Regions from separate parts of the Streptacidiphilus sp. MAP5-3 genome, predicted to be linked through region 2. Evidence: riboswitches for the same ligand, from Rfam matches in the RefSeq annotation. Region 2 holds a riboswitch; each other region holds the start of a gene.
The links. Region 2 has a riboswitch for cyclic di-AMP ahead of ABH928_RS23955 (NlpC/P60 family protein). Riboswitches for the same ligand answer to the same signal wherever they lie in the genome.
Positions count from the first base shown of each region.

Region 1: it holds a riboswitch for cyclic di-AMP, as region 2 does, so the genes downstream of both, ABH928_RS11060 (NlpC/P60 family protein) here and ABH928_RS23955 (NlpC/P60 family protein) in region 2, are expected to answer to the same signal.
Region 3: it holds a riboswitch for cyclic di-AMP, as region 2 does, so the genes downstream of both, ABH928_RS25880 (M23 family metallopeptidase) here and ABH928_RS23955 (NlpC/P60 family protein) in region 2, are expected to answer to the same signal.

Region 1 is NZ_JBGCCL010000005.1:209,232-211,488, reverse strand. Features, by position in the region: gene ABH928_RS11065 (NlpC/P60 family protein) at 1-429, shown strand, start outside; cyclic di-AMP (ydaO/yuaA leader) riboswitch at 787-943, shown strand; gene ABH928_RS11060 (NlpC/P60 family protein) at 955-2,019, shown strand.
Region 2 is NZ_JBGCCL010000017.1:102,027-104,283, reverse strand. Features, by position in the region: gene ABH928_RS23960 (DUF4232 domain-containing protein) at 1-823, shown strand, start outside; cyclic di-AMP (ydaO/yuaA leader) riboswitch at 987-1,144, shown strand; gene ABH928_RS23955 (NlpC/P60 family protein) at 1,157-2,176, shown strand.
Region 3 is NZ_JBGCCL010000020.1:105,549-107,805, reverse strand. Features, by position in the region: gene ABH928_RS25890 (hypothetical protein) at 1-139, shown strand, start outside; gene ABH928_RS25885 (hypothetical protein) at 155-454, shown strand; gene ABH928_RS25880 (M23 family metallopeptidase) at 746-1,495, opposite strand; cyclic di-AMP (ydaO/yuaA leader) riboswitch at 1,508-1,635, opposite strand; gene ABH928_RS25875 (bile acid:sodium symporter family protein) at 1,667-2,257, opposite strand, start outside.

The sequences.
Region 1 (2,257 bases), on a different contig from region 2:
GCCAATAACGGCGGCGGTTACGGTAGCGGTGGCTCCACCAGCAACTGGAACGGCACCATCGACCTGAGCGGCATCTCCTCCACGGCGCGCACCGCGATGCTGGCGGCCGAGCAGTGGATCGGCAAGACCCCCTACCTGTGGGGTGGTTCGACCCCGTCCGGCTTCGACTGCTCGGGCCTGGTCATGTGGGCGTACGGCCAGGCGGGCGTCTCGCTGCCGCACTCCTCCTACTCCGACGAGTCGGTGGGTTCGCCGGTGGCGAGCCTGGCCGACGCACAGCCCGGCGACATCATCGTCCTGGAGCAGGGCGGCCACGTCGGCCTGTACGCCGGAAACGGCATGCTGCTCAACGCGCCGGAGTACGGCTACGACGTCTCGGTGCAGCCGTTGTCCTACTTCGGCTCGATTGTCGCGATCCGCCGCATGTGATCTCGTCTGTCAGTGTTCCGGTGCGTCAGCTGACGCGCCGGAATGTGGCGCGCCGACGGATCTGTGAATCCACTCACAGGTCATGCGCACGAAATCGCCTCATCCTGCGGGCGAATGACCGAATTGGCCCCCATGTCATGGCCGTTGGTCATGGCGTGGCTACGTTGTGTCCCCTGGGTGACGAGTCGTCGTAAGTGACTCGTGTTTTTTCTGACAAGGATTTGAACTGATCACGGTTCGGTCACTAGGGTCATGGGCCGAACCTCCGCGCAGGCGTTCGCCCATCCCGGGCGACAGCGGCGGTTACCGTCGAGTTCGACGACGCGGCAGGGCCATCCGGCACCCAGGGCGGCCCAACTGGGGAAGCCGTCGAGTCGGAGCCGGGGACCCACCTTCCTCGGGGTGAATCGGCGCCCGGTCGGCCGGTGTGAATCCGGACCGATGAAGCGTCGTAGGGCCTACTTCCTGGTCCGAACCCGTCAGCTCACCCGGTAGGCGGACGTAGGAAGAAGGAGTGTCGCCTTCGTGGCGTCCCATCGTCGTCCCAAGTCCCCCAGTCGTACCCGCATAACCGTTCTCACGGCAGCCGCCGCCACCGCGGTGGCGGTCTCGGCCCAGACGGCGCAGGCAGCGCCGAAGCCGACCATCAGCCAGCTTCAGGCCCAGCTCCAGCAGCTCAACGTCGAGTCCGACACCGCGATCCAGAAGTACGACCAGGCCCAGTCGGAGCTCCAGCAGCAGCAGGGCAAGGTCAACACTCTGCAGCAGCAGATCGCCCGTCAGCAGGCGGACGTCAACACCAAGCTCGAGTCGGTCGGCGAGATCGCGAACCAGCAGTACGCGGACGGCGCCGTCGACCCGACCGTCCAGCTGCTCCTCTCCTCGAGCCCGACGGACTACCTCACCAAGGCCTCCTCGCTGGGCCAGGTCACGGACAGCCAGGCGAGCCAGATCCAGGCGCTCAAGACCGCCGAGCAGGCCCTGGGCGGCCAGAAGGCCCAGGCCGAGCAGGCGCTCCAGCAGATCCAGGCCACCAACAAGCAGTTGTCCGCGCAGAAGTCGCAGGTCCAGCAGAAGATCGCGCAGACCCAGGCGCTGCTGAACTCGATGACCGCGGCCCAGCAGGCCGCCGTTGCCCGTGCGCAGGCCGCCGCCAACCAGGCCGCGGAGGCCGCCGCCGCCAAGGCCAACTCCGGCAGCTCCGGCGGCTCGGTCAACCTCGGCTCGTCCACGGCGGGCAACTCGGTGGAGGCCGCCGCCTTCGCCGCGGCGCAGACCCGTATCGGCTCGCCCTACGTCTGGGGCGCGACCGGCCCGAGCTCCTTCGACTGCTCCGGCCTGATGCAGTGGGCCTACGCGCAGGCGGGCGTCTCCATCGGCCGCACCACCTACGACCAGATCGACGCCGGCACGGCGGTCAGCTCCACGGCCGACCTGCAGGTGGGTGACCTCGTCTTCTTCAACGACGACTCGCACGTCGGCATGTACGCGGGCAACGGGATGATCCTGCACGCCCCGCACACGGGCGCGGACGTCCGCTACGAGTCGATCGACACGGTCGGCAGCATCTACGCGATGCGTCACATCTGATCGCGGCTCATGTCGCGTGCCACGGGCCCCGCTCCGATCCGGAGCGGGGCCCGTTCGCGTTCACCCCGGCTCACCCCGCCTCACTCGGACGGCCGTACGGGAGTGTCCTCCTTCGTGGTGGGTCGGTGTCCTGGGCAGGTGCGGAACCTCGGGGCGACCAGCAGACTCGTTCACCTGAGCGGCATTCGATGTGATTTTTCAGCTCTTGGGAGCTTGGACTGCTTCTGTCCGAATCGCT
Region 2 (2,257 bases):
CCTCGGCGACCTGCTGCTGCCGATCGAGCCGATGCCCATCCCCGAGGGCGCGTTCACGCAGATCCGGCGGCGTGCGGTGCGGCGGAAGCGCAAGCGTGCCCTGGCCGGTGCGACCGCGTGCGTCGCCGTGCTGGGAGTGTCCCTCTACCTCGTCGGCGTACCCGCGCCGCAAGGGCCGGGAGAGGTGGTCACGCCTCCGGCGTCCGCGACCCAGGCCGTGCCCACCCCCGCTCCGGTCAGCACGAGCCCCAGCCCGAGCGCGTCCCCGAGCGCCGTGCCGACCCAGGCGCCCAGCCCCACGTCGTCGAGCACGCCCACCTCGCCGCCCACAGCGCAGGCGAGCGTCTCCGCGACACCCGCACCCGGCTCCACGGGGTCCGGTTCCGGTTCCGGAGGCGGGACGCCGCTCTGCACGGCCTCGCAGCTCAGCGCGGCGCTCGGCAGCGGGAACGCGGGCGCGGGTCAGATCTACTCCTACCTGGTGGTTACCAACCACAGCTCGGCGCCCTGTCACGTCACCGGCTATCCCGGGCTGTCCATGCTGGACGCCCACGGCGCCCAGATCGGCGCGCCCGCGACGTACGAGCACATCGGGTACAGCCCTGTCGTCCTCGCGCCGGGCGCGTCGGCCAGCGACACCATCCACACCGTCAACCGGCAGACCAACAACCCGAGCGAGTGCCTCCCCACCTCCACCTCGATGCGGATCTACCCGCCTGGCAGCCGCGCCTCGTTGGTCTTCCCGGGCCAGGTGACCAACTGCGACAACCTCTTCTCGGTCACCCCCTTCGGCCCCGGCGTCACCGGCAACCCGCCTGGTTGACACTGCTTTCGGGAGTACCACCTGTTTCTCTCGTCCCGATATTGATTTCATGACGATCCGACAACTATGGTTCTGGATCGAACCGTTGCGCAGTCGACCACCCGTTCGGGGGGCCGTGACGGTCCCGCCGAGTTCGACCTGCGGCGCGGGGGTTCCCAGAGGCGGGACCTGCGAGCCGCGCGGTCGGAGCCGGGGAACCACGTTCCCGGGGTGAATCGGCGTCAGGGCCACCGGCGGAAGCGCGTGGTGGTGAGACGTCGTAGGGCCACTCTTCCGGTCCGAACCCGTCAGCTCACCCGGTAGGCGGACAAGGAAGAACGGAGTCCGCCCGTCGTGGCGTCCCACCGTCGTGCCAAGGCGCCCAGTCGCGCCCGCGTCACCCTCGTCACCGCTGCGGCGGCCACCGGCGTCGTGCTCTCCGCGCAGGCCGCCCAGGCCGCGCCCACACCGTCCACCGGCCAGCTCAAGGCGCAGCTCGACCAGCTCAACAACGAGACCGACAAAGCGGTCCAGAGCTACGACCAGGTCCAGGAGCAGGCCCAACAGCTCCAGCAGAAGGTGTCCGTGCTCCAGGACGAGATCGCCAGGGAGCAGGCCAAGGTGAACGTCCTGCTGGAGGGCGTCGGCACCTTGGCCGCGACGCAGTACGCGAACGGCAGCGTCGATCCGACCGTTCAGCTGCTGCTCAGTGCGAGCCCGGACGACTTCCTCGCCAAGGCGTCCACCATGGACGAGGTGAGCCAGAGCCAGACCGACCAGCTGGCCCAGCTCCAGGCGGAGGAGAAGATCCTCGACACGGAGAAGGCCCAGGCGGAGTCGGAGCTGGGCCGACTCGACGCCATGCTGCAGCAGGCCGCGGCGGCCAAGGCCGCGGTCATGCAGAAGGTCGCACAGACCCAGAAGCTCCTCGACTCCGTCACCGCCGCCCAGCGTGCGACGTTGACCGGCGGCGGCTCCCAGGGCAGCACCACGACCCCGAACCTCAGCGGCGCGACGCCCGGCGACTCGATCGAGATGGCGGCGTTCGCCGCGGCCAAGACACGCATCGGCCTGCCGTACCACTGGAGTTATGACGGACCGGACCAGTTCGACTGCTCGGGTCTGATGATGTGGTCCTACGCCCAGGCCGGCTACCAGCTGGGCCGGGACACCTACTCCCAGCTCACCTACGGGACCCCGGTCACCTCGGTGGCCGACCTGCGGGTGGGTGACCTGGTCTTCTTCAACGGCGGCGAGCACGTCGGGATGTACGCGGGCAACGGCTATATCCTCCACGCCCCGCACACCGGCGCCTTCGTCCGCTTCGAGCCCATGGCGACGGTCGGCACGATCTACGCGATGCGGCACATCTAGGCACGTGCGTTCACTGTGCTCGGTACGACGGATCCGTCCTCGGATCCGTCGTACGCTCGCGGACTGCTCACGCCTGCGCCG
Region 3 (2,257 bases), on a different contig from region 2:
CGTCTTCATGGGCGCCCACCTGCGGATAGGCGGCGGTGGAACGGCGCCGCGCCTGCACTATCACGATGACTGCTCGAACACGGGCCGGGTCTATGTCGGATACATCGGCCTGCATCTGCACAACACACGCACGAACTGACGGAGGTTCACGGTCATGGCTCAGGTCCCTTCCTCGCTGATTGCCGCGAGCGGACTCATCGGCGGCTTTGCCGTCGCCCGCGCGACGAAGCGGAGGGAACTCGGCGGGGTCGCTCTCGCCGCGGCGGGCGGCGCAGCGGCTCTGCAGTGGCGCAAGTCCGCGGGCCCGCGCACGGCCGCCGCGCTCGGCGGCCTCTACGCGGCGGCGTTCGCCGGCTCCCACCCGCTGGCGAAGAAGATCGGCGCCTGGCCGTCCGTTCTGACGGTGGCCACGGGCATGGCGGCAGCGTCCTGGGCCCTGGCGGACCGGAAGTAGTCGACCAGAAGTCAGAAGCAGGGGGCGTGGCAACACCCCTGGGGCGCGGGGCTCTGCTGATCTGCGGCTCCGCCGCGTGGGCGCGACCAGCTGAGCCCGCGCTCCCGCAGGAAGTTTCACGATTCAGGGCGCGGGGAACTGCGCGACAAGCCACTCGGGGCAGATGGTCCTCAACGAACTGAGTCATCCGCATGGGGTGGTCTCTCGCGCAGTTCCCCGCGCCCCTGAATAGTGCAACTTCCCCGCCTGCGCAGCCTGAGACGGTGCAACTACCTCAGCTGCAGAAAGCTTCTAGAGGTTCACGCCTCGCGAAGCGAGCCACGCCGTGGGGTCGACTGGCTCGGCGCCGTCCGGGCGGATCTCGAGGTGGAGGTGGGGGCCGGTGGAGCTGGCCGTCGCGCCCACGCGACCCAGCGGCTGGCCCGCTGCAACCGAACCGCCGCCCGCGACCGTGATCGCGGAGAGGTGGCAGTACCAGATCTCCGTGCCGTCCGGCAGGGTCTGGACGACGCGGTAGCCGTAGCTGCCCGCCCAGCCTGCCTCGGTGATCGTGCCGGTGCCCATCGCGCGGACCGCCGTGCCCGCCGGGGCCGCGAGGTCGAGGCCGGCGTGCAGGTGGGCCCAGTAGGAGCCCACCGCGCCACGGCCTGTGTCGCTGTGGACCGCGGTGAGGGGGGCCACCAACGACTCCGCCAGGCGGGCGCGTTCGACCGCCTGCGCCTTCGCGGTGGCCGCGCTCGCGGCCTCCCTGCGGGCGGTGTTCTCGGCGGCGCGCTGCGGGACGGCCTGGGCGAGGATGCGGTCCGCAAGGGCCACACCGGCGTCCGAGCCGTGGCTGGCCGGAACCTGCTCGTCGTCCTGGAGCCGCATCGTGCCGGTGGGGCCACCGTGCTCGGAGTGGTCCGCCGCGAGGGCGGGACCGGCCAGCCCGATGACGCTGCTGGCACCGACCGCCATGGCCGCGAGGCCCAGTGCGGCACCGCGCTGGCGCGGCACCGTGGCCGTAGGCTCGGCGACGGTCTCGACCGGGTATGACGCCATGACTGGCGTGCTCCTTTCCGTCCCTTCGCCGACCGGGTTAGCTGACGGGTTCGGAGAGGGCGGTCTCCTACGGCTGTGAGGCCGATTCACCCCGGGGTACGTGGGTCCCCGGCTCCGTGAGGATTAGGCGATCCGCGCGACGGCCGCGCGTACTGTTATTGAAAGTTAATACTAAAGCCGTCTGAAACCAAGTACTTCCCGGGGTGCAGTTGGGACGGCAGCGCCTCCAGCTGAACCTTCGTCATCAAGTCGGTCATTTCGGACAAGTGCGCCGACGGAGCCCGCCAGCACCTTCTGGAGCAGGCTGTATGCCAGGATCGGCAACAGCACCGCCGGGTTGCCGGGCATCCTGGTGGCCGCGACGACCGCGCTCGCACTGCTGTTGTTCATGCCCGACGCGTACGTCAACGCGATGGCGTCCGCCCGCGGAACCCCGAGCCGGACCGCCAGCACCCACCCGATCAGGAACGAGCCCGCGCACATCGCCGCCGCCGCGACGACCACCAGCACCAGGAAGTCCGGATCAGGACGCTCGATCACCTGACGCAGCGCGCCGCAGGCGTTGGTGTAGCTGAGGGTCACCACGACCAGCAGGTTGACCGCCTTCACCGCCGGCAGCCAGCGCTCCCGCGCCGCGCCGGACGGCAGCAGGCGACCCGTCAGCAACCCTGCCGCGCACGGCAGCACGACCGCCAGGACGGCGAACGCGCTGCACGCGTGCTCGGCCACACGATGCAGGTCGGCCGCGTACGGACCGGAGGC